2 regions of the Faecalibacterium sp. AM43-5AT genome follow, and region 2 is predicted to be linked to the other one. Evidence: predicted binding sites of a transcription regulator. Region 2 holds the regulator's gene; the other holds the start of a gene.
The links. The regulator HrcA, encoded in region 2, represses chaperone genes, less so after heat shock. The targets are predictions, from matches to a motif close to TGTTAGCACTCNNNNNNNNNGAGTGCTAACA.

Region 1: a site for HrcA is predicted at 4,377-4,407, ahead of DW937_RS02130 (co-chaperone GroES). Genes of this name have one in related genera too.

Annotation. Positions count from the first base shown of each region.
Region 1 is NZ_QVGZ01000001.1:378,939-394,376, reverse strand. It holds gene DW937_RS02145 (ATP-dependent Clp protease ATP-binding subunit) at 1-1,120, shown strand, start outside; gene DW937_RS02140 (hypothetical protein) at 1,325-3,103, shown strand; gene DW937_RS02135 (YegS/Rv2252/BmrU family lipid kinase) at 3,236-4,231, shown strand; gene DW937_RS02130 (co-chaperone GroES) at 4,485-4,772, shown strand; gene groL (chaperonin GroEL) at 4,825-6,468, shown strand; gene DW937_RS02120 (penicillin-binding protein 2) at 6,586-8,181, shown strand; gene secG (preprotein translocase subunit SecG) at 8,284-8,535, shown strand; gene rnr (ribonuclease R) at 8,702-10,822, shown strand; gene DW937_RS02105 (glycerate kinase) at 10,927-12,165, shown strand; gene DW937_RS02100 (diguanylate cyclase) at 12,566-14,431, shown strand; gene DW937_RS02095 (CTP synthase) at 14,482-15,438, opposite strand, start outside.
Region 2 is NZ_QVGZ01000003.1:144,121-159,558, reverse strand. It holds gene DW937_RS05965 (DHHW family protein) at 1-926, shown strand, start outside; gene DW937_RS05960 (hypothetical protein) at 1,186-1,509, shown strand; gene DW937_RS14895 (hypothetical protein) at 1,550-1,726, opposite strand; gene DW937_RS05955 (hypothetical protein) at 1,824-2,156, shown strand; gene DW937_RS05950 (hypothetical protein) at 2,250-2,579, shown strand; gene dnaJ (molecular chaperone DnaJ) at 2,671-3,849, opposite strand; gene dnaK (molecular chaperone DnaK) at 4,008-5,837, opposite strand; gene DW937_RS05935 (nucleotide exchange factor GrpE) at 5,939-6,568, opposite strand; gene hrcA (heat-inducible transcriptional repressor HrcA) at 6,565-7,638, opposite strand; gene DW937_RS05925 (stage V sporulation T C-terminal domain-containing protein) at 7,826-8,368, opposite strand; gene DW937_RS05920 (aminoacetone oxidase family FAD-binding enzyme) at 8,596-9,897, shown strand; gene DW937_RS05915 (NAD(P)/FAD-dependent oxidoreductase) at 10,076-11,521, shown strand; gene DW937_RS05910 (FAD-dependent oxidoreductase) at 11,514-12,773, shown strand; gene DW937_RS05905 (DUF1667 domain-containing protein) at 12,770-13,123, shown strand; gene glpK (glycerol kinase GlpK) at 13,160-14,653, shown strand; gene DW937_RS05895 (glycerol-3-phosphate responsive antiterminator) at 14,881-15,438, shown strand, end outside.

The sequences.
Region 1 (15,438 bases), on a different contig from region 2:
GCGCTTTCTGCCGGATAAGGCCATCGACCTTGTGGACGAAGCCTGTGCGGCGGCACGCATCCGGGCCGAGCAGGCAAAGCAGTCAAAGCCCACGCTGATGCCGGACGATATCGCCCATGTGGTGGCGCAGGCCAGCGGTGTGCCGGTGGAGCGGGTAGGTGAGCAGGAGCGGGAACGACTGGACAAGCTGGAAGAACGTCTCAACGCCGAGATCGTGGGCCAGAGCCGGGCTGTGGCTGCAGTGGCAGGTGCCATCCGGCGCAGCCGCACCGGTCTTGGCGAGCCGGGCCGGCCCATGGGGGCCATGCTGTTTCTTGGCCCCACGGGAGTGGGCAAAACGGCTCTTGCCCGGGCGCTGGCGGTCAGCTGGTTCGGCAGCGAAAAAGCCCTGCTCAAATTTGATATGTCGGAGTATCAGGAGCAGCACACCGCTGCCCGGCTGCTGGGTGCGCCGCCGGGCTATCTGGGCCATGACGAGGGCGGACAGCTGACCGAAGCAGTGCGCCGCCGCCCTTACAGTGTGGTGCTGTTTGACGAGATCGAAAAGGCACACCCGGACATTCAGAACATCCTTTTGCAGATACTGGAAGATGGCCAGCTGACCGATGCCATGGGCCGCAAGGCGGATTTCCGCAACACCATCGTACTGCTCACCTCAAACCTCGGCGCACGTTTTTTGGCGGGTCAGAGCACGCCGCTGGGCTTTGCGGCGGGCAGCGAAGCCGTGTTTGAAAAGCAGTCTGCGCAGGCCATTGAGGAGGCAAAAAAGTGGTTCCGGCCAGAGCTGGCAGGCCGTCTGGACGAGATGATCGTATTCCGTCCGCTGGCCGACGACAGCCTGTGCGCCATTGCCGAAAAAATGCTGTGCCAGCTGGAGCAGCGTGCCGCCCGCAGCGGCTACCAGCTGCATCACACACCGCGGGTAGGGCAGGCGCTGGCAGCAAAGGCCCGCTCTGCCTACGGGGCCAGAGAACTGCGCCGCGCAGTGGACAGGGCAGTGGAGCAGGCACTTGCGGATCAGATCGCATCCGGCACGGCCTGCGTGGGCCAGCACTGGACAGCGGACTGCTCGGCGGATGGTGCTATCGTCCTGCGGGAGGACGAAACCGCAACACTGTAAAGCATCTGAAGCTCAAAAGGACCGCCCTGAGTTACAAGACCCGGGGCGGTATTTTTTTGTCTGCAGGGGGCGGGCGGAAGCGATTCACGCAGGTTTTGGCGCGATTCACGCAGGTTTTGTTCTACTTTTTGCAAAAATATGGTATGCTTCCCTCAAAGCATACCCCCCCCCGTAAATAAAACGAAACAAAAAGGAGAAAACTGTATGAAATTGCACAAGCTTATCCAGCGCGCTTCGGCGGCAGTTGTGGCCTCGGCCATGATACTGTCGGTGACACTGCCAACATTGGCTGCGGCCCCGGACGGAACGGGCAATGCCGCTGCGGCAGATATGTTAAGTTTGACGAACGGTACTGCCGCTTTGAGCGAGGAAGATGAAGGGCAAGATACCGGGATCACCGTCAACGACCAGAGGGTGCTTGTCAACAGTACCAAGGTCGATAATATCCGGATTCAGTATACAGGTGGCACGGATGTCAGCACCCTGACGATCCTGCAGGCAGTTGCCGGCGATCTGACGATCAAGGTAGATCCTACCATCGCGGGCTATGTTGATGTAGTGATGAAAACAGAAAGCGGTGCAGCTGTCGGCGGAAAACTGACCGTGACCGGTGCACACAACGTGACCATAACCGGTGAAACCATGGCGGCAGATCGAGCGGATATTGGCGATATCAGCGGTGATCTGACCCTGATCGCAACGGGTGAGGGCGGCATGGCGATCCGTCAGTGGATATCGGTCTGCGTTTCTTCTAATAGTGGCGAAAAGGCAATTTATGTCGGCAGCAACAGAGAAACGGAACAGTTTGAAAGCCGTATGGGGGATCCTTTCGTATGCCGCAGTTGGTATCCTTCGGAAGCTTATATCAGCGTCCGGAAAGCAACTACCTACCCGGTAACAGTGCATGGAGGAAAACTCAGTAACTCTGAGAATAACACGACCTTTTACAAAGGTGAAACTGTACGGGTGAAAACCTCCCGGCCAGAAAAGGGCCTGAAATTCAACCGCTGGTTTTTCCCGGCTGACGTAGAAACTACCGATGACCCGACAGGAACGGCCTTTTTCTTTACCATGCCAGACCATGCGGTGGAAGTGACGGCAAATTGGGAACTTTACACCGGCAGCGAACCGACGGTGTTCTGGGAATATTACACGTATAGCGGTTTGCTTACCCCGGATAATACTCCGCAGAATCCGGCTGACATGTCAAACATGACCGTTTCCTATGACTCTGCAAGCAGGGCATACACGGTCGACCTTAAGGACGATCTTTGGAGCTCGGTGGATTTCAAAGGCAACGAAAATCCGAACATCGAGGTCAAAGGTGAACTGGGAAATTCCGTCCATATTTCCGGTGCAAACAATGTAAGCATCGATATTGATTCCCAGGAGAGGAGAACAGATCTGAATGTGGATTGCGCCGGTACGCTGAGGCTGGAAAATAAAACCGGGAAATCTCCTCTGAAACTAAAACTGACCTATAAGCAGGCCGAAGGCGTGGGCTACACTGTGGTGCTGGACGGCGAAAAACTGGAAGAAGCGCCTGCTTATGAAAATGCCATCGTAAGCCTGAACGAGAGCCTGACCATTATCCCGGACATCTCGGACCCCATCCCGGATGATTCCGGTGCGGGCGGCGACAGCTCCGATGCCGCAGGGGCTCTTGTGGCAGCAGCTGTTGCGGGTGCTGCTGTCTTTGGCGGCTACACCATCATCACGGAACTGATGCTGCAGGATCTTCTGCCCGAGGGCGCGGCGATCCCCAAAAATCAGGCCCAGCTGGCAAAACTGGTCTGGCAGACGGCGGGTTTTCCGGAACCGGAAAATGCTTCTGCCTTTGCCAATATGACGGACCCCGAAACAGCCAAAGCTGCACAGTGGTGCGTGGAGCAGGGCTATTTGGATGCGGATTTCGATCCCGACAGATGGACCCCGAAATTCAAGGTCATCCAGACATGGAATAAGGCATTCCCCAAACAGTAAACATCCCCCCGAAGGGAGCGGAGACATCCGCTCCTTTTTTGTGCGTACGGGGCAGGGACATTGTGAGATTGGCTCTTGCATCCTTTTGGTTTTCTGTTATCATAGAAGCAACAGAATTGCAGGAGGAAGTCCATGCGCACATTATTTCTTTTGAATCCAACTGCCGGTAAGGCCGATTGCACCCGTACGCTGCCGCAGCAGATCAATGCTGCCGCCGCGCGTGCAGGGCTTGCGCCGGAAGAATATACCATTCAGGTCACAAATCACGCCGGTCATGCCCGGGAGCTGGCCAATGCCGCTGCGCAGCAGGCCCGGCAGAGCGGGGAAGAACTGCGGGTCTTCACTGCCGGCGGCGACGGCACCTTCAACGAAGCGCTCACCGGGATCTATGGCTATGCAAATGCAGCCGTGGGCTGTCTGCCCTTTGGCAGCGGCAACGATTTTCTGCGCACCTTTGGTACAAAGGAAGAGTTTCTGGATCTGGATGCCCAGCTGGCCGGTGGGCCGGTGAGCATCGATCTGATGCAGACCAGCCTTGGCCTTTCGGCCACCATCTGCGCTGCCGGTCTGGATGCGCAGGTTGCCTACGGCATCCCGAAGTTCCGGCGCATCCCGCTGTGCGGCGGCGAGATGGCCTATGTGCTTTCCATTGTGGAACAGCTGTGCGGACACATTGGCCGCAGGGTGGAGTACACCATCGATGGTGAAACGCTGGATGTGGACTGCCTGATGTGTGCCATCTGCAATGGCCGCACCTATGGCGGCGGTTTCTGTGCAGCGCCGGAAGCACAGCCCGACGATGGTTGGCTGGATGTATATATCATCCGCAAGGTGAGCCGCGTGACCATTGCAAAGCTGCTGGGAATGTACAAGAGCGGCAAGCACTTCCAGAACGGTCAGCTCGTCAGGGCTGCAGAGCCGTATTTCATTTACCGCCGCGCAAAGCAGGTGAGCCTGCGCGCTGCGGATGGCCGCGGGCCGATCGTTGCCACGGCAGACGGTGAATGCGCACCCAAGGAGCAGATCACTGTACAGGTACAGCCGCTGGCAGGGCGCATCCTTCTGCCAAAGCCTGCTTTTGAGCGCTTTGCAGCGCAGAAGACGGCACAGAGTGCAGACCGAACATGAAAAACCAGAAGAAGAGACAGCTTTTTTGTCCAAGAAGAAAGCTGTCTCTTTTTCGCTGTACGGCTGATTTTTTCATCTGTCATAAATTCTTAACAAAAAGAAGCAAAAAAGGTCTTGATTTTTCGGGTCAAGATGAGTACAATACACTTAGCACTCAGAGAAATGGAGTGCTAAAGAACCAAAGGGCCGACATGAGGCCCTTTGGACACAGCAAAGTTTTAAATTATATTTTTACTATAGGAGGGCAAGAACTATGAAGATCATTCCTCTTGCAGACCGTGTTGTCATTAAGGCTGTTGAGGTTGAGGAGACCACCAAGGGCGGTCTGATCCTGACCGGCAGTGCTAAGGAAAAGCCCCAGGTGGCTGAGGTCATCGCTGTCGGCCCCGGCGGCGTTGTGGACGGCAAGGAAGTCAAGATGACTGTGAAGGTCGGCGACAAGGTCCTCACCAGCAAGTACTCCGGTACCGAGGTCAAGGTGGACGGCGAAGAGTGCACCATCGTCCGTCAGGGCGATATTCTGGCAGTCGTTGAGGACTGAGCGGTTTCCCCTCTGATATTTGAAAATTGAGCTTTAAAGGAGCGATTTGATTATGGCTAAGCAGATCAAGCAGGGCGAGGATGCCCGCAAGGCACTGTGTGCCGGTATCGATACCCTGGCAAACACCGTTAAGATCACCCTGGGCCCCAAGGGCCGCAATGTGGTGCTGAGCAAAAAGTTCGGTGCACCGGTCATCACCAACGATGGCGTGACCATTGCCAAGGAGATCGAGCTGAAGGACGAGTTCGAGAACATGGGCGCACAGCTGGTGCGTGAAGTCGCTACCAAGACCAACGACGCAGCAGGCGACGGCACCACCACCGCAACCGTTCTGGCACAGGCCATGGTCACCGAGGGCATGAAGAATGTCACCGCCGGTGCAAACCCCATGGATATCCGCCGCGGCATGAGCAAGGCTGTTGCCAAGGCTGTTGAGACCATCAAGGCTCACAGCCAGAAGGTGAAGGACAGCAACGATATCGCCCGCGTCGGCACTATTTCTGCAGGCGATCCCGAGATCGGCCGTCTGATCGCCGAGGCTATGGAGAAGGTCACCTCCGATGGCGTTATCACCATTGAGGAGAACAAGACCACCGCTGAGACCTACAACGAGATCGTGGAAGGCATGCAGTTCGACCGCGGCTACCTCACCCCGTATATGGTCACCGATACCGACAAGATGGTGGCTGATCTGGACAACGCCGCTATCCTGATCACCGATAAGAAGATCAGCGTGATTCAGGATCTGGTCCCTCTGCTGGAGCAGGTGATGCAGAACGGTCTGAAACTGCTGATCGTGGCTGAGGACATTGAGGGCGAGGCTCTGTCCACTCTGATCGTCAACCGCCTGCGCGGCACCCTGAACGTCTGCGCTGTCAAGGCTCCCGGCTTTGGCGACCGCCGCAAGGAAATGCTGCAGGATATCGCAACCCTGACCGGCGGCACCGTGATCTCCTCCGATCTGGGCTATGAGCTGAAGGATGCTACCGTCCAGATGCTGGGCCATGCCCGTCAGGTGAAGGTCTCCAAGGAGAACACCACCATCGTTGGCGGTGCAGGCGATAAGGATGCCATCGCAGCCCGCATCGCTCAGATCCGCAGCCAGATCGAGGCCGCTACCAGCGATTTCGACCGTGAAAAGCTGCAGGAGCGTCTGGCAAAGCTGGCTGGCGGCGTGGCCGTCATCAAGGTCGGCGCTGCTACCGAAGTTGAGATGAAGGACAAGAAGCTGCGCATCGAGGATGCTCTGAACGCAACCAAGGCTGCTGTTCAGGAAGGTGTTGTTGCTGGCGGCGGCACTGCTCCTATCAATGCGATCCCCGCTGTGCGCGAGCTGTGCGACACGCTGGAAGGCGACGAGCGCACCGGTGCCAAGATCGTTCTGAAGGCTCTGGAAGCTCCTCTGCGCCAGATCGCTAAGAATGCCGGTCTGGAAGGCAGTGTCATCATCGACAAGATCATCTCTGCCAACAAGCCCAACTACGGCTTTGATGCTCAGAACGAGGTCTTTGTGGACGATATGATCGCTGCTGGCATCGTTGACCCCACCAAGGTCACCCGTTCCGCTCTGGAGAACGCAGCCTCCGTCGCTGAGATGGTGCTGACCACCGAAAGCCTGGTCGCTGATCTGCCGGAACCCCCTGCTGCACCCGCTGCTGCAGGCGGTGACATGGGCGGTATGGGCGGCATGTACTAAGCAGCAGACGTGCTTACTCAATAAGTACCTTATGGAGACGGGATCTCTTCGGAGACCCCGTCTCTTTTTGTATAGAAACCACAGATGCAGCCCACTCTATCAAAAAGGGGTGAGCAGATGTCCGGCAAACGGGTATTGGCGTTGTATGCAGCTGTTCTGCTGGGGTTTGCGATAGTTTTGTGCCGCCTGTATTTTCTGGCAGAGAACCATACCTATGCTGCCCGGGCCGAAGCACAGAGCACGGTCCGGCTCTCGCTGCCTGCCCGGCGGGGCAGCTTCTACGACCACAGCGGCCTGCTTCTCACCGGGCTGGAAACGCGGTACCTTGCCCTCTGCTTCCCGGGCGAAAACAACTACACACGCCTGTATGCATTTACGGACAGTGCCGGGCAGGCACTTTTGTACCGGAACCGCAACCGCTCCGCACCGTTTCTGCTGGAAGTGGACCGCGACCTTTCCGGGCGCGGCATACGCTGCTTTGCAACGGCACGGCGCTGCGCAGAAGTTCCGCTGTGCCAGCATCTGATCGGCTATCTGGATGCAGAAGGCCGCGGCACTGCCGGGCTGGAAAAGGCGCTGGACAGCCAGCTGGCCGGGACAAAGGAGCATGACACGCTGGTGTGCGCGGTCACAGCACAAGGACGGCTGCGGGCCGGGGAAACACCGCAGCTCACCCGGCAGGACAGCAGTGCGGTTGGCGTGCAGCTGACGATCTCCCGCCCGGTGCAGCGTGCCGCCGAAGCGGTGGCCGCAGACACCATGACCAGCGGCTGCATTCTGGTTCTGGACACGGCCACTGCTGCGGTTCGCGCCAGCGTCAGCGTACCGGGCTATGACCCGGATGACCTTGCCGCAAGTCTGGATGCACCGGACAGTCCGTTCCTGAACCGCGCACTGGAAAGCTATGCTGTGGGTTCAGTGTTCAAGCCGGTGCTGGCTGCGGCAGCGCTGGAGCAGGGCATCCTGCCGGAGTACGAATGCACCGGTGCGGTGGTGGTGGATGGACAGATCTTCCGCTGCGCAGGCGGTGTTCCGCACGGAACGGTGGACATGACTGCGGCTCTGGAAAAAAGCTGCAACGGCTATTTTATCCGGCTGGGGCAGCAGCTGGGGGCAGAGACGCTTTTGCAGATGTCTCGGCAGCTTGGTTTCGGGCAAGAGGTGCCGGTGGCAGGTGCGCTGCACGCCGATGCCGGAAAGCTGCCGTCTGCCGGGGAGCTTGCCCAGAGCGGCCAGCTGGCAAATTTCAGCTTTGGGCAGGGCGGTCTGCTGGCATCACCGGTACAGATCGCCGCCATGATGAACACCATTGCTTCCGGCGGGGTGTACCGCACGCCTTTCTTTGTGTGTGGCTCGGTGGATGAAACTGACGGTACGCCGCTGGAAACGCTTGCACATCCGCAGTCAAGGCGGGTGATGAGTGCGGAAAATGCAGCGCTCCTACGTAAGATGCTGCAGCAGGTGGTGGAAGAGGGCACCGCACAGGATGCTGCCTGGCTGGAAGAAGGGGCTGGCGGCAAGACCGGTACCGCGCAGACCGGGCAGTTCACACCGGATGGCACGGAACGCAAAAACTTGTGGTTCGCAGGGTTTTACCCGGCGCAGCAGCCGCGCTACACCATTGTGGTGCTGCAGGACGGGCAGGTGAGCACGGAACATTCCAGCGCCGCCATCTTTGCCCGGCTGTGCGCAATGCTGGACCTTCTGGCATAAAAATGCACGGTTTCTGCTTGCTTTTTTGCGCTTGTTATGCTACTATATATTTGTATTTCTGCGTAGTTTTTGTTGAATTAAAATAAAGGAGCGTTTCAATCCATGTCTGTTATCGAAATTGTTGGCGGTGTGATCCTGCTGATCGCTTCGCTCGTCATCGTTTTCCTCACTCTCATGCAGCACACCCACGGTCAGGGCCTTTCCGGTGCCATCAACGGCAGTATGGGCGGCGCAAACAATGCCCGTTTGACCCCGGCTGATCAGATGCTGGCCAAGACCACCCGCATTGCAGGCATTGTTTTCTTTGTGGTTGCCATTCTGGCATGTCTGTTTGCAGGCCGTCTGGCAGGTTGACAAGGTTCGTGCAGCCCCGTGTAAAGGACGGGGCTGTTTTTCTGTGTTATGATAGGATGTCGGCGGCAGTCTGACCGCTGGGCAGGGTGGGGCAGCTGGCCCACGATTGGCAGCGCTGCGGCACGTTGGAGGCTGCGGCCATGGAAGAGCAAGGAGAAAAAATATTATGGCAATGCGCGATAAAATTGAGCACGCGATCCAGAATCAGCCGTGCACCGTCAAAGACCTCAAATCCAAATTCGGCGGGGACCGCGGCTCGGACCGCAAGGTGATGGAGGCTGTGGATCAGCTGGTGCACGAGGCGGTCATCTGCCAGCGTCAGGGCGTGTTCTTTACGGTGCGCTCCGGCCGTGCAGACAAGGCTCTGCTGTGCAAGGTGGTAAAACTGGGCAAGAATTTTGCCTTTGTCATGCTGGAGGACGGCACCAGTGATATCTTTATCCCGGGCCGTTTTACCCGCGGTGCCATGCCCGGCGACATGGTGCTTGTGGAAAAGTTTGAGCACCCCCGTGTGGAGGGCAGCGATGAAGGCGAGATCCTGGCCATTCTGGAAGAAAAGAACGATCTGGTGGGCACTGCCCGCCGCATTGAGGGCCGCCTGAAGTTCGTGCCGGACGACTGCCCGGCCATCTCCATGCAGTTGATGCGTGACTGCGAGGGCGGTGCAAAGGACGGCGACAAGGTGGCCGTGGAGATTCTGCAGCGCGGCAATCGGCAGGAAGATCACCGCGTGGGCGTTGCCATGCGGTTTGGCAGCTCGGACGAAGCAAAGCGCTGCGCAAAGGCCCTGCTCTATGCGCAGGATATCCGCAGCCGCTTCCCGGATAAGGTTCGTGAGGAAGCCAAGAAGCTGGAGAACGCTGAGGTCTCTGAAAAGGACGTCGAGGGCCGCATGGATCTGCGCGCCCTGCCCATCTTCACCATTGACAGTGCTGAGACTAAGGACATCGATGATGCCATCAGCCTGACCAAGACCCCGGAGGGCGGCTTTGAGCTGGGTGTCCACATTGCAGATGTTTCCAACTATGTCAAGCCCGGCAGCGAGCTGGACAACGAAGCATTTAACCGCGCAACCAGCGTCTACTATGCCGATCAGGTGGTGCCCATGCTGCCCAAGCAGCTTTCCAACGGCATCTGCAGCCTGAATGAGGGCGTGCTGCGTCTGGCCTTCTCCTGCCTGATGCATCTGGATAAGGATGGCAACCTGATCGATTACCGCTTTGTCAAGTCGGTCATCCGCAGCCGCGTCAAGGGCGTTTACTCCGAGATCAATGCCTTGCTGGCCGGCAGTGCTGACGACGAGCTGAAGGGCAAGTACCATGAAGTGCTCAGCCAGCTGCCCGCCATGAAGGAGCTGTACGGCCACCGCGCCCGCCTGCGCAAGGAGCGCGGCTGCATGGATATCGAGAGCGGCGAGGTGAAGCTGATCCTCGACGAGGACGGCCACTGCATCGATGTGAAAAAGCGCACCTCCGGCGAGAGCGAAGCTATGATCGAAGAGTTCATGCTGCTGGCCAACCAGTGCGCTGCCCACTTTGCCCGCGTGAAGCAGATCCCCTTCGTGTACCGTGTGCACGAGGAACCCAATGCTGAAAAGCTGGAGCGTCTGCACACTCTGCTGCAGGCCTGCGGCATCAACGATCACTTTGCCAAGGATGTGCCCACCCCCAAGGAGCTGAGCGCCATTCTGGAAGGTGTGCGCGGCGGCCCGTATGAGCAGATCATCAATACCGGTATGCTGCGCTGCATGTCCAAGGCTGTGTATGAGGAAAAGCCCAAGGGCCACTATGGTCTGGTGCTGAAGGACTACGCTCACTTCACCAGCCCCATCCGCCGCTACCCGGATCTGGCCATCCATCGCATCATGACCGCCCAGCTCAAGGGCATGGATAAGGATACCATGGTGCTGCGCTACAGCGACTTTGCCGAGAAGGCAAGCAAGCAGTCCAGTGAGCGCGAGATCATTGCAATGCAGATCGAGCGCAAGGCTGAGGACTGCTACAAGGCCGAGTATGCCCGCCGCCATCTGGGCGAGTGCTACGAGGGCCGCATTTCCGGCGTGACCCAGCGCGGCCTGTTCATCGAGTTGGAGAACGGTGTGGAGGGCTTTGTGCCGGCTTCCAGCCTGACCCCCTCCGGCACCATGCTCACCGAGGGCATCCGCCTGTCCGACCCCGTCTCCGGCAAGAACTGGAGTCTGGGCGACACCATGATGATCACCATTGTGCGTGCGGATGTGAACCTGGGCAAGATCGACTTTGAGGTTGCTCCGGCAAGCACAAAGTAAGCAAAAAAGATCAGAACACCTGTACTGCGTTTTCCTGCATAGGAAGAGACTGTACAGGTGTTTTTTGTCCGCGGACAAGAAGCGATGGAAAAGGGGAGAACGACATGCTGAAAAACAAAACACTGCGCAGAGATGCAGATGCCATCATCCGTGCCAGCCTGAACGCTGTTCTGCCGGACGAAGCGGTGCGCCGCGCGCTGAAAAATTTCCGGCCGCAGGGCGGCAGGGTGCTGCTGGTGGCTGCCGGTAAGGCAGCATGGCAGATGGCCCATGCGGCGGTGAAATTTCTTGGCCGGGTGGATGGCGGGGTGGTCGTGACCAAATACGGCCACGTGAAGGGCACGATCCCCGGCGTGGACTGCTGCGAAGCCGGGCACCCCGTGCCGGATGAGAATGGCTTTGCCGCCACCCGGAAAGCGCTGGAACTGGTGCAGGGCTTAACGGCAGAGGATACGGTGCTGTTTCTGCTGTCCGGCGGCGGCAGTGCACTGTTTGAGAAGCCGCTGATCCCCGGCGCAGAGCTGCAGCAGATCACGGGCCAGCTGCTTGCCAGCGGTGCCGATATCGTGGAGATGAACACCATTCGCAAGCGCCTGTCCGGGGTCAAGGGCGGGCGGTTTGCACAGAGCTGTGCGCCCGCGCAGGTGTTCAGCATCGTGCTCAGCGATATTCTGGGCGACCCGCTGGATATGATCGCCAGCGGCCCGGCAGTGCCGGATACCTCCACCTGTGCACAGGCCCTTGCCATTGCGGAAAAATATCACCTGCAGCTTTCGGCACAGGCCAAGGCTCTGCTGGCACAGGAGACTCCAAAGGTGCTGGACCGTGTTGCCACGCAGATCACCGGCAGCGTGCGGGAGCTGTGCAGCGCAGCAGCCAACGCCTGCCGGGAGCTGGGCTATGAGCCGGTGATCTTGACCGACAGGCTCTGCTGTGAAGCACGGGAGGCTGGCAGCTTCCTTGGTTCCATAGCCCGCACCCACGCGGGGCAGGGCAAAAAGCTGGCCTTTCTTGCAGGCGGTGAGACGGTCGTCCACCTGACCGGAACAGGTCTGGGCGGGCGCAATCAGGAGCTGGCCCTTGCTGCAGCACCAATGATCGCCGGGCTGGATGCAGCGGTCTTTTCGGTGGGCAGCGATGGCACCGACGGCCCAACCGATGCTGCGGGCGGCTACGTGGACGGCAGCACGGCCGCGGCACTGGCGCAGAACCAGCTGAACGTGTACGATGTGCTGCAGAACAACGATGCCTACCATGCCCTCAAGGCGGTGGATGGGCTGATCATCACCGGCGCGACCGGCACGAATGTCAACGATGTGGCCGTGGTGCTGATCGGGAATTAAGGATAGAACAAAGCCACCGGGAGTTCTCTGCAAAAGCGGAAAGTTCCCGGTGGCTTTTTGTGTGATACAGGAAATGGACTTTTTAGAAATTTCCCTCCGGTGCAGCAGACGGGGCGGTGATGTCCCGGTAAAAGACGGCCCACGCGGATTCCTCATAGGGCGCAGGAAGAAGCCAATGCGTAGCGGAACCTTGAACAGCATGCAGGCAATTGCCAGCGGGAAATGCGGAAAGTACTCGGCAGAACAGAGCGCCAGAAGGCTCCAAAGGCGGCGGAAGGCCGCTCTGTGCGCGAATCGACCGTTTTCAGGCGTGAATCGACCATTTCGTGCATTGACACCCATTTTTCGGAAATGGTATAATTTCTCTGGGAAGATATAAGAAAAGTAGAGGGAACAGCTTATGAAACAGCGGAGGAAGAATATCCTTCTTGGGGCAGGGCTTGTTCTGGTAATGCTGCTCAGTATTGTGGCATACAGCCGCTATACCCAGCGCCAGATCCACCACGAGAGCACGCAAAATCTGCTTTCCACCTATGGGCAGGTAAGCAAGACCTTTACCATGTTTGTGCAGCGCAACTGGAACATCCTTGAGATCTGGTCTGATGATCTTGCACAGCTGGCAGAGGAAACGAATACCGAGGTAAAGTGGCGCAGATATGTGAACGAAAAAGCCAACTGGCAGTACAGCGAGGTGGCCCTGTTCAACGCGGATGATCAGTTCTGGACGGTCAGCGGCAGACGGGGAGATGCCCCGCATATGCAGTCTGCGCTGGAAGAAGTATACACTATGGACGGCCCTATCGTGACCAGCTACATTTCCAGTAAGGGTGTGCGCAAGGTCATGTTTGCCCAGCAGATCGAGCCTGTCACGATGGATAGCGTTACCTATACCTCGCTGGCGATCTGCTACGATAACTCCGTACTGGAAAACATGCTGGGCGGCTTGGCTTATGAGGGACAGAGCGATTGCTACATTGTTCGCTCCAATGGCAATATCGTGCTTTCCACCGAGCCGAAGAGCGAGATCCCGGAGCAGATGACCAACCTGTTCGACTATCTGGAAGCAAACGTCAAGGCCGACCAGCCGTATTTTGACGAGATGCGCAAGAACCTGCCGCTGCAGTACAAAGGCAGTGTGAGCTATACCTTCAACCGCAAGCGCTACTATATGGTATACCAGCCGGTAGGTGTAAAAGACTGGGCCATCATCGGCATTGTGCCCACCAATGTGATGGACGCGGGAATGCGCCAGGTGCAAATGTTTACCATTGCACTGCTGGTAGTGCTGTCTCTGATGATCCTGGGCGGTATCGGAAAGATCTTCTATGATAAGGAAAAAACGCGAAAAGAAAAAGCGGAAGTGGAACGGATAGAGCTACAGCGCCGCAAGGAACTTACGGAACAGATGTTCCACGGGATGGCCCGCATCGTGGACCGGTTTGTGGTGTGTGATCTGGAAAATGACCACTATGAATACCACGAGCGCAGGGGAAAGGAGCTGTACCCGACCGAGGGCAGCTATCTGGATCTGCTCAGCTGGCTGTCCCGGCAGTATGCGATCCTGACCGACGGCGAGAACGCAAAGCTCGTGCAGATGCTTGCACCGGAAAACCTGCGTGCACAGCTCAAAGAGGAAAAGGACAGCATCAAGTTCGAATATGCCACCCGTGACCGCAAAAACTTTTTGATGATGACGGTGGTGCCTGTCGGCTGGCAGAATGGCCGTCTGACCCAGATCATAATGATCTCGCAGGATATGAGCGGCCAGCACATTCTGCAGGAACTTGCCAACACGGACGGCCTGACCGGCCTGCTGAACAAGCGCTATTTTGATGCTGTGACCCGTGCACTGGTCCACCAGGAACAGGCGTTTGTGCTGTTCTATCTGGATCTGGATCGTTTCAAGTCAGTCAACGATACCTATGGACACGAGGTGGGCGACAAGCTGCTGCAGGCGGTGGCAAAGCGCCTGCAAAGCTGCATCCGCAATCAAGATTATGCGTTTCGCATGGGCGGCGATGAATTTGCCCTGCTGACCATTGGCGCAATGTCCCCGGAAGAGGCCCACCGCAAGGTCGAGCTTATCTGTAAGACTGTTGCAGCACCCTATCATGTTGCAGGCAGTCTTCTGACGATCGGCACCAGCTGCGGCTTTGCCCTTTACCCGGAAGAAGGCACGGATACAGACAAGATCACCCGTCTGGCTGACCAGCGGATGTATAAGCACAAGCAAAAGAACCACGCCCTGCAGGATCATGGATCATAGGGGTAAAAAATAAGGTGCTGTCCGCACAGACAGCACCTTATTTTTATGGTTTACATGTGCAGCAGGCTGCGCTGCTCGCTGGCGCGGAACTTGAGTGCCGCAGCAATGAATGCCTTGAACAGCGGGTGAGCACGGTTGGGACGGCTCTTGAACTCCGGGTGGAACTGTGCGCCCAAATGGAAGTCACGGCCGGGCAGCTCTACAGTCTCTACCAGACGACCGTCGGGGCTTGTGCCGGAAATGACAAGACCGGCGTCCTGCATCTCCTGACGGAACTCGTTGTTGAACTCGTAGCGGTGGCGGTGGCGCTCCCAGATCTCGGTCTCGCCGTAGCACTCGGCCATCTTGGTGCCGGGCACCACCTTGCAGGGGTATTTACCCAGACGCATGGTGCCGCCCTTGGGAATGTTGCCCTGCTGGTCGGCCATCAGGGCGATCACATTGTGCTTGCCATCCGGGGTGAACTCGCTGGAATTTGCATCCTTGTAGCCCAGAACGCCCCGGGCAAACTCCATCACCATGATCTGCATGCCAAGGCAGATACCAAAGTAGGGAACATGGTTCTCGCGGGCATACTGTGCAGCCTGGATCATGCCCTCAATGCCGCGGTCGCCGAAACCGCCGGGTACGATGATGCCGTCCACATCGGCAAAGGCTTCCTTGCAGGCGGCCTGATCGGTCAGGTCTTCACTTTCCACCCACTTGATCTCTACCTGACTGTCGTTCTCAAAGCCGGCGTGGTACAGGCTTTCCATCACGGAGAGGTAAGCGTCGTGCAGCTTGACGTATTTGCCCACCAGTGCAATGCTGCAGGTCTTGCTGCGGGTGGCAATGCGGCTGACCACCTGCTTCCACTCGGTCAGGTCGGCAGCGGGCACATCCAGCTTGAGCTTCTGCACCACTACCTCGTCCAGACCACCGGTGTGCAGCATCAGCGGGCACTGGTACAGGCTGGGCATGGTCAGGTTCTCGATCACGCACTCCGGCTTCACATTGCAGAAAGTGCT
Region 2 (15,438 bases):
TCAGCCTGCAGAGCGTAGTGGAGACCACCCTGCTGCAGAAGGAGCAGAACGGCGGCATCCTGCTGGGCAAGGAGCACATGATGTTCCCCCGCACCTTCAGCCTGCTGGACAGCGAGAACCGCACCCTGCCCAAGAACACCGCCGCTGTGGAAGCACTGTGCCAGCGCCACCCGGGTAAGGTGGATGTACTGCTGGCCCCGGCAGCATCGGTCATTTACCCGGAAAACGTGCCTGCAAACGCGCCGCTGCTGGATGAGGATGCCTATCTCGACCAGCTTTCCGCCGCCGTACAGGCCGCCGGAGGGCGCTTTGTGGATGTGCGGCAGACCCTTGCCGAACACAAGGACGAATATATCTACTACCGCACCGACCATCACTGGACGAGCCTTGGCGCATACTACGCCTACCAGCAGCTGTGCGGTACGCTGAGCCTGACCCCCTTCGACCCCGCCGCGCACACGGCTCTGACCGCCGAAAATTTCTACGGCACCCACTACTCCAAGGCACGCACATGGAATGCCGTGCCGGATACTATCACCTACTACGACCTGCCGAACAGCCTGACCATCTATAACGTCACCGCTGCAGGCCAGCCCGCAGACGGCCAGACCACCGGCCTGTACGACACGGACAAGCTGAACGTGTACGATAAGTACGCCATGTTCCTGCATGGCAACAACGGCCTGAGCCGCATTGAGGGCGACGGCACCGGGCGCATTCTGGTAATCAAGGACAGCTACGCCAACTGCTTTGCACCCTACCTGACCGCAAACTACGCCCAGATCGATGTGGTGGACTTCCGCAACTACAACTACGGTCTGGATCAGCTGATCGCGGATAACGATTATGACCAGATCCTGGTGCTGTACAGCTTTGACAGCTTCAAGAGCGACCCGTACCTCTACCGTGCCGGTGTGGCCGGGTAAACATGGCAGCGCCTTTTCCGCAAAGGAAAGGGCGCTGTTGTTTTATGTCAAATTATTGCAGTCTTTTTTCACAAATTTTTCCAGTTCTTTTCGGAAGTCTCTCCAGTTTTTGCGCACTCTGCCCATTCACCCCTTGAAAAAATGCAACGGGTGTTGTACAATGGCGATATAGAGCAGTTGCTCTTCACCGATGGTTCGATTTGGTGTGAACAGTGCATAGAATGTGCTGATACGATCTTTGATTCAAAGGAGTGTTATTATGGAAAACAAGATCATGATGCCTGCTTCCTACAACGTTCTTTCCTGCGAAGAGATGACCTACACCGAGGGCGGTGCTACCTTTACGGAAGCTCTGCTGAACTGGATTCCGCCCATTGGCTGGTACATGGGTGTTACCGCCATGCGCAACTACCGCAAGAGCCACCCCAACGACTGGCTGGATACCGGTCTGGATGCTCTGAGCCGCGATATGGATTCCAGTGCGCAGAACATGCTGCGTGATCTGGGACGCATCGTCTGGGTCACCGCGACCAGCGCTACCGGCGTTGGTTTTCTGGTCAATGCTGCCATCGTCCTGCTCTGACCCTGCTCATAAGATCCGTCCGGAGAGACCAAAGACCCCTTTACCCGCGGCCTTTTCCGCCAGAGAGGGCCGCGGGCTTTTCATCAAGCAGAAATAAGAAATCGGCTGCCTGAGCACTGTATACCGTCTGAACGGCCTTTTGCCTGCAGAGAACAGCACTGCTTTCCTTTTCCTGCAAGCAACTACTCGCGTCATGCGGCGGCGCGCCCTGCTTCATGAGAACGGTCTCCAAGCGCATATCCCGGTTTATTTTTGGGTTTTAAACAGTGCGATCTTGCACTGTCTGGATAGCTTTGATTCAAAGGAGTGTTATTATGGAAAACAAAATGATGATGCCTGCTTCTTACAACGTCCTGTCTAATGAAGAAATGACCTACACCGAAGGCGGTGCTACTGTCGGTCAGGCACTGGCAGCTTGGTTCTGGCCCGGCTATGCTACCCAGATCGGCATTGGCAAGTGCCGTGAGGAAGTTGCAAAGGACCGCGACAACTGGCTGTCCAATGCATGGAACAACATGTTGGCCGAGTGCAAGGGCAACGTGACCAACGGCTTCTACTACGCTGGTATCATTGTCAACAACGCAGTCTTTACCATCGGCAGTCTGGGTCTGTATGCTGTTGCTGCTCTGGGCAACATCTACTTCTAATTTTCAGGAGTACACCAAAGGGCTTTTTGCGGCGGCTCTTCAGCGGAAGAGCCGCCGCTTTTTTTATCAAACCTAAAAAAGGAGTTTTGCTTTATGACGAACGCCATTACTTATCCTGCTGCATACAATGTTTTGTCCTGCGAAGAAATGACCTACACCGAGGGCGGCGTAGGTGTTGTGGAAGCCGCCATGGCATGGTTCCCGCTGTACGGCTGGTACAAGGCTGTTTCTGCCATCCACGATTACCGCAAGGCAAATATCAACTCCAACTGGGTGGAAAACGGCATGAACGCTCTGGTTGCCCATGCTGAAAAAAGCCCCACGAACACCATCCATGACATCGGCTGCAGCTTCTGGTTCATTGGTTCCTGCGCAACCATCATCGGCCTGGTGCCCAACGCCCTGCTGATCTTCGGCAACTAAGTCCCGGTCTCTGTTCTGAAAAAAAAACAAAAGCGGCGGCACCTCCCGTTTGGGAAGTGCCGCCGCTTTTTATGTTATGCGGTTTTCCGTCTCAGCTGTTGAACATGTCCTTCAGCTTTTTGAAGAAGCCCTTGCGCTTTTCGTAGTTTTCTTCTTTCAGGGTGCCTTCGAACTTCTTCAGGGCCTCCCGCTGGGTCTTGTTCAGCTTCTTGGGGATCTCCACCTCGCACTTGACGTACATATCACCGCGGCCGCGGCCATTCAGGTACTGGATGCCCTTGCCGCGCAGGCGGAAGGTGGTGCCGCTCTGGGTGCCCTCGGGCACAGTGTACTCCACCTTGCCGTCAATGGAGGGCACCTGCACGGTGTCGCCCAGCACAGCCTGACTGTAAGTGATGGGCACTGTGACCCACACATCGTAGCCATCGCGCTGGAACACCTCGCTGGGGCGCACCGTGACCATGACGATCACATCACCGGCAGGACCGCCGTTTGCACCGGCATCGCCCATGCCGCGCAGTGCAAAGCTCTGGTCGTCGTCGATGCCCATGGGGATGGACACCTCCAGCGTCTTCTTGCTTGCCACCTTGCCGCTGCCATGGCAGACCTTGCAGGGGTTCTTGACCAGCTTGCCCTTGCCGCCGCAGCGGGAGCAGGGCTGCTGGGTCTGCATCACGCCGAAGGGGGTGCGCTGCTGACGGATCACGAAGCCGCGGCCGCCGCAGTCCGGGCAGGTCTCGGGGCTGGTGCCGGCAGCGCAGCCGCTGCCGTGGCACTCGGTGCACTCCTGCTGGCGGGTGATGGTGATGTTCTTCTTACAGCCGTGCACGGCCTCGTCAAAGCTCAGGGTGATGCGCACACGGATGTCCTGACCCTTGCGTGGGGCGTTGGGATTGGCCCGACGGGACGAACCGCCAAAGCCACCGAAGCCGCCGCCAAAGATATCGCCGAAAATGTCACCCAGATCCACGCCGTCGCCGCCAAAACCGCCAAAGCCGCCCGCACCGGGGCCGCCGCCGTTCTGTGCTGCATAGGCAGGGTCAACACCTGCAAAGCCGTACTGATCGTACAGCTGGCGCTTCTTCGGGTCCGAAAGCACCTCGTTTGCTTCGTTTACTTCCTTGAACTTTTCCTCGGCATCCTTATCGCCGGGGTTATAGTCCGGGTGGTATTTCATTGCAAGCTTGCGGTATGCCTTTTTGATCTCGGCATCGGTCGCAGTCTTGGATACCCCCAGCACTTCGTAGTAATCACGCTTTTCCTGTGCCATATCCACTCACCTCTCCGGGAACGTTTGATCCGGGAAACGCCCCGGTTGGTTCCTCGCTCTATAACCAGCAAGAGCCGCTCCGGCAAAACCGGAGCGGCTTTTGCTATTCCACGCGTGCGTCCGCCGGTTTGGCCGGGCACACACTGCTGTGTTTTTTATCAGACTTCCTTGAAGTCGGCATCCACAACGCCGTCATCACCCGGCTTCTGCTGGTTGTTTGCACCTGCATCGGGGCCGGGCTGTGCACCGGCGGCCTGCTGTGCGGCAGCGGCTGCCTGATACATCTTCTCGAACACCTGGCTCAGAGCTTCCTGCTTTGCCTTGATGTCGTCCACGTTGCCGGACTGAACAGCGGTCTTCAGGTCGGCCAGTTTGCTCTCGGCCTCGCTCTTCACGTCGGCGGGCAGCTTGTCGCCGTTCTCCTTCAGCATCTTCTCGGTCTGGAACACCATCTGGTCGGCACCGTTGCGGATATCGACCTCTTCACGCTTCTTCTTATCGTCGGCAGCAAACTGCTCAGCTTCCTTCACAGCCTTGTCGATGTCCTCCTTGGACATGTTGGTGGAAGCGGTGATGGTGATGTTCTGCTCCTTGCCGGTGCCCAGATCCTTTGCGCTGACCTTCACGATGCCGTTTGCATCGATATCGAAGGTCACTTCGATCTGAGGCACACCACGGGGAGCCGGAGCAATGCCGTCCAGATGGAAGACACCCAGGCTCTTGTTGTCGCGGGCGAACTCACGCTCGCCCTGCAGAACGTTGACCTCAACAGAGGGCTGGTTGTCTGCAGCGGTGGAGAACACCTGACTCTTGTGGGTGGGGATGGTGGTGTTGCGGTCGATGATCTTGGTGCACACGCCGCCCAGAGTTTCAATGCCCAGGCTCAGCGGGGTGACATCCAGCAGCAGCAGACCCTTCACATCGCCCTGCAGCACGCCGCCCTGAATGGCAGCGCCCACAGCCACGCACTCATCGGGGTTGATGCCCTTGAAGGGCTCGCAGTTCAGTTCCTTCTTGACTGCATCGTAGACAGCGGGGATACGGGTGGAACCACCGACCATCAGGACCTTCTTCAGGTCAGAGGGACGCAGGCCTGCATCCTGCAGAGCCTTGCGGACGGGGCCCATGGTGCGATCGACCAGATCAGCGGTCAGCTCGTTGAACTTTGCGCGGGTCAGGGTCATATCCAAGTGCTTGGGGCCGGTAGCATCGGCAGTGATGAAGGGCAGGTTGATCTGGCTGCTCATTGCGCTGGACAGCTCGATCTTTGCCTTCTCGGCAGCTTCCTTCAGACGCTGCGCAGCCATCTTGTCCTTGCGCAGGTCGATGCCGTTCTCGGTCTGGAAGGCATCTGCCATCCAGTTGATGATGCGCTCATCGAAGTCATCGCCGCCCAGATGGGTATCACCGTTGGTGGCCAGAACTTCGGTAACGCCGTCGCCCATCTCGATGATAGAGACATCGAAGGTGCCGCCGCCCAGATCGTAGACCATGATCTTCTGGTCTTCTTCCTTATCGATGCCGTATGCCAGAGAAGCGGCAGTAGGCTCGTTGATGATACGCTTGACGTTCAGGCCTGCAATGGTGCCTGCGTCCTTGGTAGCCTGACGCTGGCTGTCGTTGAAGTATGCAGGAACGGTAATGACGGCCTCGGTAACAGGCTCGCCCAGATAAGCCTCGGCATCAGCCTTCAGCTTCTGCAGGATCATAGCGCTGACCTGCTGGGGAGTGTACTCCTTGCCGTTCAGGGTCACCTTGTGGTCGGTGCCCATGAAGCGCTTGATGGAAGCAACGGTGTTCTCAGGGTTGGTGATGGCCTGACGCTTTGCCACCTGACCCACCAGACGGTCGCCGGTCTTGGTGAAGCCCACCACAGACGGGGTGGTGCGTGCACCCTCAGAGTTTGCGATAACAACGGGCTCGCCGCCCTCCATGACAGCCACGCAGCTGTTGGTAGTACCAAGGTCGATACCAATGATCTTACTCATAATGAAAACTCCTCTCGAAAGAACAAATCTTATTGTTTATGTGATGCTCAAATGTTTGTAAGCGGATGTTATATTCAAAACCCTTTCGGGTTTCTGCTTTGTTATTCGGCCACTACAACGGTCGCATGGCGGACGATCTTATCGCCCAGCTTGTAGCCCTTCTGGTAGACCGTGATGACGGTGCCGCTCTCCTGTCCATCCGGGGCGGGGATCTGCTGCACTGCGTTCATGAAGTTGGGGTCAAAGGGCTTGCCCAGCGCTTCGATCTCCTCCACATGGAGGGCATCCAGCGCCTTGGCGGCCTTGTCCAGCGTCATGGTCACGCCCTTTTTGTAGTTCTCGTCGGTGGTGGGGGCATTTGCTGCCATCTCCAGCGTGTCCAGAATGGGAATGATCTGGTTCACCGCAAAGGAAATGCCATCGTTGAACTTCTGGTCGGCTTCGCGGGTGGAGCGCTTGCGGTAGTTCTCGTACTCCGCTGCCATGCGCAGCAGCTGGTCTTTGGCCTGTGCAGCGTTGGCTTCGGCAGCATCCAGCTTTGCCTTTACGGCTTCCAGCTCACGGGCCTTCTTGTTGAACCAGCCGCCATCCTTCTTCTTGTCATCCTTCGGGTCGGCAGCTTCAGCAGCAGGTTCCTGTTCGGGTGCTGCCTGCTGGGCCTTTTCCTCGGGAGCCGTTTCGGGCTGCTCCGCTTCCTGAGCCGGAGCCGTCTTTTTTGCTTCTTCGCTCATTCCAGATCCTCCTTATAGATCACAGTCCGCCGCGGTACGGCAGCCTGCGGGGTGTCTTTTCGTTTGCCGCTCATGCCCTCGCCCAGCTGATCTGCAAAGTAATGCAGCAGCGGCATCAGTTTCTGGAAGGGCATCCGGGTGGGGCCGATCAATGCAATGGAACCCCACAGGCCTCCGCCCACCAGATACCGGTCGCTCACGATGCACAGGCCCGGGATCTGCGGTTCCAGATCCTCGCCCAGCAGCACGCTCTCACTGCGTTCCGCCGGAGGTGCGATCAGGCCAGCGGCCTGCTCCTCGTCATTCAGCAGTGTGAGGATGTCGCCCACCTTGCCGTCCAGCTGGGGCCAGTCCAGCAGATACTGCTCGCCGCCCAGAAATACATGGGGCTTGACGGAATCCTGCAGGATGGCAGCCGCTGCACTGATAACGGGCACCAGCTCCGGGTCGATCTGGCTGCACAGCTCTGCCAGCAGCCGGGTGGAAAGATCCACCGGCGCTACAAAGGTAAGGTTGCGGTTGAGCAGTGCGGCAAGTGCTGCCGCATTCTCGCGGGAAAGACCGGTGCGCACCCGTGCCACACGGGTACGAACGTAACCGGCCGTGGTAACGGCCAGCACAGCCGCTGCGCTGCGGCCCACCTGAACCACTTCATAGTGGGCGATGCACAGGTCTTCGGCACATGGGGTGCTGATGGCGGCGGTGCAGCCGCTGATGGCGGCCAGCGCCTTGGCGGCACCTGCGGCCAGCTTTTCCGGCTCATGGTCGAGGCTTGCGAACACCGCATCCACACGGGCGCGGCTCACACGATCCAGCGGCTGATCGTCGGTCAGCAGATTATCAAGGTAGTAACGGTAGCCCTTGGCACTGGGCACACGGCCCGCGCTGGTGTGGGGCTGCTCCAGCAGGCCCAGCTTTGTCAGCGCCGCCATCTCATTGCGAAGCGTTGCGCTGGAAACTGCCATGTCAAAGTAGTTTGCCAGCACGCTGCTGCCAACGGGCTCGCCTTCGAGACCATACAGCGCCACGATCGCCTGCAAGACTCGCTGCTTGCGTGCATCCATCGTCATAGCGCCTGCCTCCTTTTTGCGTTCGCTTTGTTTGTTTAGCACTCCTTGTTCCTGAGTGCTAAGACCATTATAGCCAATTTTCCGGTGCTGTCAAGCCCCTTGGAAAAATGTTTTAAAAGATTCATAATTCTGTCATAAACGAAGAAAGCGCCCTCCTTATTATAAGGAAAGCGCTCTGGCATGTTCTTTACTCTTCCATCTGCCTTGCCAGAAATGCCGCTGCCACATTCACGGCCTTGAGCTGGGCGGCATCCGGCGTGGCCGTGCGGTCTTCGGTCAGCAGGGCCACCACGCCGGTCACATCGCCCGCCGCAATGATGGGTGCGGCGCACAGTACTGCTCGGGGCGAGCCCTCGCAGGGCAGGATGCACTTTTCGGCAATGCCCTCGCTCTGGTACAGCCTGCGGCCGTCTATCAGCTTTTCCAGCGGCTGGCTGATGCTGCGGTCGGCCAGTTCCCGTCGGCCGGAGCCGCTCACCGTCAGGATGCGGTCGCGGTCGGCCACCAGTGCGGTCAGCGCAAAGCTTTTGCTGAGCACCTCGGTATACTGGGCCGCTACTGCGTTCATCTCGCCAATGGGCGAATACTTTTTAAAGATCACCTCGCCGTCGCCTGTGGTGAAGATCTCCAGCGGGTCGCCGCGGCGGATGCGCTGGGTGCGGCGGATCTCCTTGGGGATCACCACCCGGCCCAGCTCGTCGATGCGGCGCACGATTCCTGTTGCTTTCATGTTTTTGCTCCTCCGTTTCCTTAAAAATGCCTGCAGCACTAGTATCTGTCAGGCCGGGCCATTTATACCTGCTGCCCCCGCGCAAAAAGACCTGCACGGAAAGCTGTCTCTTCGTTGCGTTTCCGGCAGGGTTCTGCTACAATGATACAAAAAGCCGTTTTCATAAGCACAGCACCCCGCTTATGAAGACAGATCCTAAAATTCTGCTGAGAAAGGCAGGTGTCCGGATGCCGAACATCCTCATTCTGGGCGGCGGTGCCGCCGGTCTTGCAGCCGCGCTGGCGGCGGCACAAAGTGCCCCCGCTGCACAGGTCATTGTGCTGGAGCGCAACCCGAAGCCGGGCAAAAAGCTGCTTGCCACCGGCAATGGCCGCTGCAATCTGGATAACACCGGCATTGCACCGGAGCTGTATTTCACTGCCGACCCGGCAGCACTTCGTCCGCTGCTGGATGCCGTAAATACCGCCGACCCGCTGCGCTGGTTCCGTGCGCTGGGGCTTTACACCCGCACCGACGAGGCGGGCCGGGTGTATCCGTACTCCAATCAGGCGGCGGACGTGCTGGCCCTGCTGGAGCACCACCTTGCGCAGCACCATGTGCAGCTGCGCACCGGCTGCACCGTGCGCACCCTGAGCCAGAGCCGCAGCGGCTACGCCGTGCAGTTCGATACGGCAGAGGGCTCTGCCGAAACGCTGCGCGCCGATGCCGTCATCTGCGCCATGGGCGGCGAGGCAGGGCCGCAGTTCGGCACCGACGGCTTTGGCACCCGGTTTGCCGCCCAGTGCGGCGGCAGGGTGGAGCCGCTGTACCCCTGCCTGACCGCCCTGCAGTGCGCAAAGCCCCGCAAAGCGCTGGCTGGCATCCGTGCCAAGGCAGCAGCATCCCTGCTGGACGGTGCCCGTGTGCTTGCCTGCGAGAACGGCGAGGTACAGTTCACCGATTACGGCCTTTCCGGCATCTGCATCATGCAGCTGTCCGGCCTGCTGGCCCCGGGCCGCGGCCCCAAGGCTCCTGCTGTGGAGCTGGACCTCTTCCCGGCAGTGGACGAAACCGCACTTGCCAGCCTGTTTGCGGCCCACGCCGCCCAGACGGCAGGGGGCAGCGCCGTTGACTTCTGGCTGGGCCTGCTGAACCAGAAGCTGGGCCGTACTGTGTGGTCTGCCGCCGGGCTGCAGGACAGCGACGCGCCTGCCGTGCTCACCGCCGGACAGTGGCAGAAGCTGGCCCACACCGCCAAGCACTGGCGCTTTGAAGGGCTGACCCCCTGCAGCTGGAAGCAGGCCCAGACCACCGGCGGCGGGCTGGCCCTGCGGGAGGTGGATCAGCACTTCCAGTTCAAGGGCTGTCCGGGCCTTTACTTTGTGGGCGAAACGCTGGACTGCGCAGGCAGCTGCGGCGGTTTTAACCTGCACTGGGCGTTCGGCTCCGGCCTTGTGGCCGGGCGCAGCGCTGCAGGCCATGCTGCAGCAGGCCGTGCTCTGCCAAAAGCCTCCGCGCCCGTAAAGAGCAGAAAAAAGCCGCACAGGTAAAAATGAGCTTTAAATTTTCAACAAATGCTTGACATCTTGTGCAGATCGCATTATCATAAAGACAATAAAAGTTTGTTCAGAGAATCGAGCAGAACAAGCAAGGGGAGAGTCGAAAGGCCCTTTTGTTTGTCCTGCTCTTTTTCTTTTATTCGGCAAACGGAGCGATCAGGAGGTTTTTATGCTGGATGTAGCAATTATCGGCTGCGGTGTCATTGGTGCGGCAGCAGCCTATGAGCTGTCCCATTACCCGCTGCAGACCGCCATTTTCGAGGCTGAAAATGACGTGGCAGACTGCACCACCAAGGCCAACAGTGCCATTCTGCACGCTGGCTACGACCCCGAACCGGGCACCCGGATGGCGCGGCTCAACGTGGAGGGGTCCGCACTGGCCAAGGAGATCTGCGCCCGGCTGGATGTGCCGTACCTGCAGTGCGGCAGTCTGGTGCTGGCCCTCAGCCCGGAAGAGCTGCCCCACCTGCAGAAACTGTATGAGAACGGCATCGCCAACGGCGTGCCGGGCATCCGGCTGCTTTCCGCAGAGGAAACGCTTGCCATGGAACCGAATCTGGCCCCCACTGTCGTTGGCGCGCTGTATGCGCCCAGCGCCGCCATCGTCAGCCCGTGGGAGTTTGCGCTGGCAATGGCAGAAGTGGCTGTGCGCAACGGCGTGGAGCTGCACCGCAGCTGCCCTGTGACCCACATCGAAAAGACCGCCGGCGGCTGGGCACTGACCACCCCCTCCGGAATTGTGGAAACGCGCTATATCATCAATGCGGCGGGTGTCTCGGCGCAGGCCGTGCACGATATGGCCGCACCCCACGAATTTACCATCCAGCCCACCCGGGGCGAATACTACCTGCTGGATAAATCCGAGGGCAGCCGTGTGCACCACGTCATCTTCCAGTGCCCCAACGAAAACGGCAAGGGCGTTCTGGTGGCCCCCACCGTCCACGGCAACCTGATCGTCGGCCCGAACGCCGACCCCGTGGAAGGGGACGATACCGCCTGCACCGCCGCCGGGCTTGCCTTCGTCAGCGCGGCCGCGCGCCGCAGCGTGCCGAACATCCGCTTCAGCGAGTCCATCCGCAACTTTGCGGGTGTCCGCGCCAATGTGGACACGGGCGACTTCGTTATCGGCGAAGCGGAGGGCACCCCCGGCTTCATCGATCTGGCGGGCATGAAATCGCCCGGCCTTTCCAGTGCACCGGCCGTTGCCAGAGAAGCCGTCAAAATTCTGGAAGCCCACGGCGATCTGCCCGCCCCCAAGGCGGATTACAGGGATGGCCGCACCCGGGTGCGCTTCAAGGAGCTTCCGCCCGAAGAAAAAGCCCGGCTCATTGCAAAGGAACCCGCCTATGGCCGCGTGATCTGCCGCTGTGAGACGATCACCGAGGGCGAAATTCTGGACGCTCTGCACGAAGAGATTCCCGCCGCCACCATTGACGGTGTCAAGCGCCGCTGCGGTGCCGGTATGGGCCGCTGTCAGGGCGGCTTTTGCGGGCCGCGCGTGCTGGAACTGATCAGCAAAACGCTGGGCATCAGTCCGCTGGACGTGCTGCAGGATAAGGCCGGCACCAACGTCTTACTGTGCGAAACCAAACAGGAGGGAGAGCACCATGATTGATCTGGTCATCGTCGGCGGCGGCCCTGCAGGCCTTGCCGCAGCTTACAGCGCATGGCAGCATGGTCTGCGCGATATCCTTATCTTAGAGCGCGACAACGAGCTGGGCGGCATCCTGAACCAGTGCATCCACAACGGCTTCGGCCTGCACCGCTTTGGCGAGCAGCTCACCGGCCCGGAATACGCAGGCCGCTGCATTGAACTGCTGCGCTCCACCGGTGTCCGGGTGGAGCTGGGCACAATGGTGCTGGAGGTCACCCCGGACAAAAAGATCCACTGCGTCAGCCGGGAAAAGGGTTATCAGATCTTGGAAGCCAGAAGCATCATCCTCTGCATGGGGTGCCGGGAACGCACCCGCGGTGCCATTGGCATCCCGGGTACCCGCCCCGCCGGCATCTACACCGCCGGTGCTGCCCAGCGCTATGTCAACATGGAGGGCTATCTGGTAGGCAAGCGGGTGCTCATCCTCGGCAGCGGCGACATCGGCCTGATCATGGCCCGCCGCATGACGCTGGAAGGTGCCAAAGTACTGGCCTGCGTGGAGGTCATGCCGTATTCCGGCGGCCTGACCCGCAACATCGTGCAGTGCCTGCAGGACTTCGACATCCCCCTGTATCTGTCCCATACCATCGTGGATATTCAGGGCAAGGCCCGCGTGGAAAAGGCCACCGTTGCCAAGGTGGACGAAAACCGCCGCCCCATCCCGGGCACCGAGATGGAATTTGATGTGGACACCATCCTGCTCAGCGTCGGCCTGATCCCGGAAAATGAGCTGACCCGGCAGGCGGGCATCCCCATGGACCCTCACACCAAGGGCGCTGTGGTCTACGAGAATATGGAGACCGGCATCCCCGGTGTGTTCGCCTGCGGCAATGTGGTGCACGTGCATGATCTGGTGGACTTCGTTTCGGGCGAAAGCGACCTTGCCGGTGCTTCTGCGGCGGCCTATGTTTTGAAGGGCGAAGCCTCCGATACGGTTGTGCTTGACCTTGTTCCGGGCAATGGCGTGGGCTACACCGTGCCGCAGCGGGTGCGCCCCGCTGATGTGGACAGGAGCGTGAACATTTTCTTCCGCGTGCGGCAGAACTACGGCCCCAGCCAGATCACCGTGACCTGCGGCGGCAGGCAGCTGGCCCGGTTCAAGCGCCAGCGCATGGCTCCCGGCGAGATGGAGCACATCGCACTGCCCAAAGTCCTGCTGGAAAAAGCAGACGGCCCGCTGACCGTTGCGGTAGAGGAGGTTATTGCAGAATGAGCAGCATCAAAGAAGTGATTTGCATCTGCTGTCCCTGCGGCTGCCACTTGCAGGTGGACCCGGAAAATGATTATAATGTAACTGGAAACGCCTGTCCCAACGGTGCCGCCTACGGCAGGGAAGAGCTGACCCACCCCACCCGCATCCTCACCAGCACCGTGCGGGTAGAGGGTGGGCTGTATCCGCGCTGCCCGGTAAAAACTGCGCAGGCCGTGCCCAAAGAGAAGATGACCGAGGTCATGGCTGCGCTGGACCGCGTCACTCTGCACGCACCCGTCCGCACCGGACAGGTGGTGCTGGCAGATGTGTGCGGCACCGGCGTGGACGTTGTGGCGACACGAAATCTGTGATACACACTCCTGAAACGATACGGAGGAAGCAAAAGCATGAGTACAAAATATGTTCTGGCGCTGGATCAGGGAACCACCAGCAGCCGTGCCATCCTGTTCGACAATGAGCAGAATATCATTGCGGTGCAGCAGCGCGAGTTTGAGCAGATCTATCCGCAGCAGGGCTGGGTGGAGCACAACCCCATGGAGATCTGGTCCACCCAGTATGGAGTCATGAACGAGGTGGTGGCCCAGAGCGGTGTCGATGCCCACGATATCGCCGCTATTGGCATCACCAACCAGCGGGAGACCACCATCCTGTGGGAAAAGGCTACCGGCCGCCCCATCTACAATGCCATCGTCTGGCAGTGCCGCCGCACGGCTCCGCTGGTGGATGAACTGCTGCAGCAGCCCGGCATGGCAGACTACATCCGGGAGAACACCGGCCTGATGCCCGATGCCTATTTCTCCGCAACGAAGATCAAGTGGATCCTGGACAATGTGCCCGGTGCGCGGGAGCGCGCCGAGGCAGGGGAGATCCTGTTCGGCACTGTGGACACATGGCTGGTCTGGAAGCTGACCGGCGGCAGAGTGCATGTCACCGACCGCACCAACGCCAGCCGCACCATGCTGTATAACATCCGCACGCTGGACTGGGACGACACCCTGCTCAAAGCGCTGGATATCCCGCGCTGCATCCTGCCCCGCGTGACGGATTCCAGCGAGGTCTACGGCACCACCGATCTGTGCGGTGTGCAGATCCCGGTGGCCGGCATTGCCGGTGACCAGCAGGCTGCGCTGTTCGGACAGAGCTGCTTTCGCAAGGGCGAGGCCAAGAACACCTACGGCACCGGCTGCTTTTTGCTGATGAACACCGGCGATACCATCTGCCGCAGCCGGAACGGCCTGATCTCTACCATCGCCATCAGCCTGAACGGTAAGGTGGAGTACGCGCTGGAGGGCAGCGTCTTTGTGGGCGGTGCCGTCATCCAGTGGGTGCGCGACGGCCTGCGCATGATCCAGGAGAGCCGCGATGCGGAATACTATGCCCAGAAGGTGCCGGATAACGGCGGCATTTACATCGTGCCGGCCTTTACTGGTCTGGGTGCACCGTACTGGGATATGTACGCCCGCGGTGCCATTGTTGGCATCACCCGCGGCACCACCCAGAACCACATCATCCGCGCGGCAGAGGAGTCCATTGCCTACCAGAGCGCAGATCTTGTGGCGGCTATGGAAAAAGACATCGGCGTGCCCATCACCTCGCTGAAGGTGGATGGCGGCGCATCCCGCGACCAGTTCCTGATGCAGTTCCAGGCTGACATCCTGAACAAGACCGTGCTGCGCCCGGCCATCCGGGAGACGACCGCTCTGGGCGCTGCCTATCTGGCGGGCCTTGCCACCGGCGTATGGAAGGACCGGGACGAGATCCGCAGCCTGTGGCACTGCAATATGACCTTTGCCCCGCAGATGGAAGAGGCCGAGCGCACCCGCCTGCTGGCCGGCTGGCACAAGGCTGTGGGCCGCAGCTGCGACTGGGCAGAGCATTGATGATTTTCGTCTGACTTTATAGTTCGCGCACAAAATATTTTTAATTGTTTATCGTCATGGTCAGCTGTTCCAATACCACTACCATTCTGGGCGGCGGTGAGCTGATTGCAACCACATTCTGATAAAACCTAGATTTTACATTACAGCCGCCGTGTAACTTATTTACATGGCGGCTTTTTTGTAGAATAATATAAATCAAGTAATTGATAAAAAAGGAGTCTTACCCAATGCATCCTCTTGCTGAAACCCTGCTGGACGAACCGGTGATCGCCGCCGTGAAAACGGACGAAGCCCTGACTGCTGCGCTGGCTTCGCCCTGCAGCGCCGTTTTTCTGCTGGCGAGCACCCTGCTCACCGTAGACGGGCTTGTGCACCGCATACATGATGCTGGAAAACTGGCCGTGGTTCACATCGACCTTGTGGACGGCCTTTCGTCGCGGGAGATCGCGGTGGACTCCCTCAACGCCCTATGCCACCCGGACGGCATCATCTCCACCCGCCCGACCCTGATCCGCCGGGCGCGCCACCGCGGCCTGCTGACCGTCCAGCGGGCATTCATCCTGGATTCCCTCTCGCTGACCAGCCTGTCCGGCCAGCTGGAGCAGGGCAAGCCGGATTTTGTCGAGATCCTTCCCGGCATCATGCCCCGGGTCATCGTCGAGATCAGCGCCCGCACACAGGTGCCTGTCATTGCAGGCGGCCTGCTGCGGGACAAAGCCGACATCATGGCCGCCATGCGCGCAGGTGCCGCCGCAGTTTCCACCTCTGCGCCCTCCCTGTGGGAT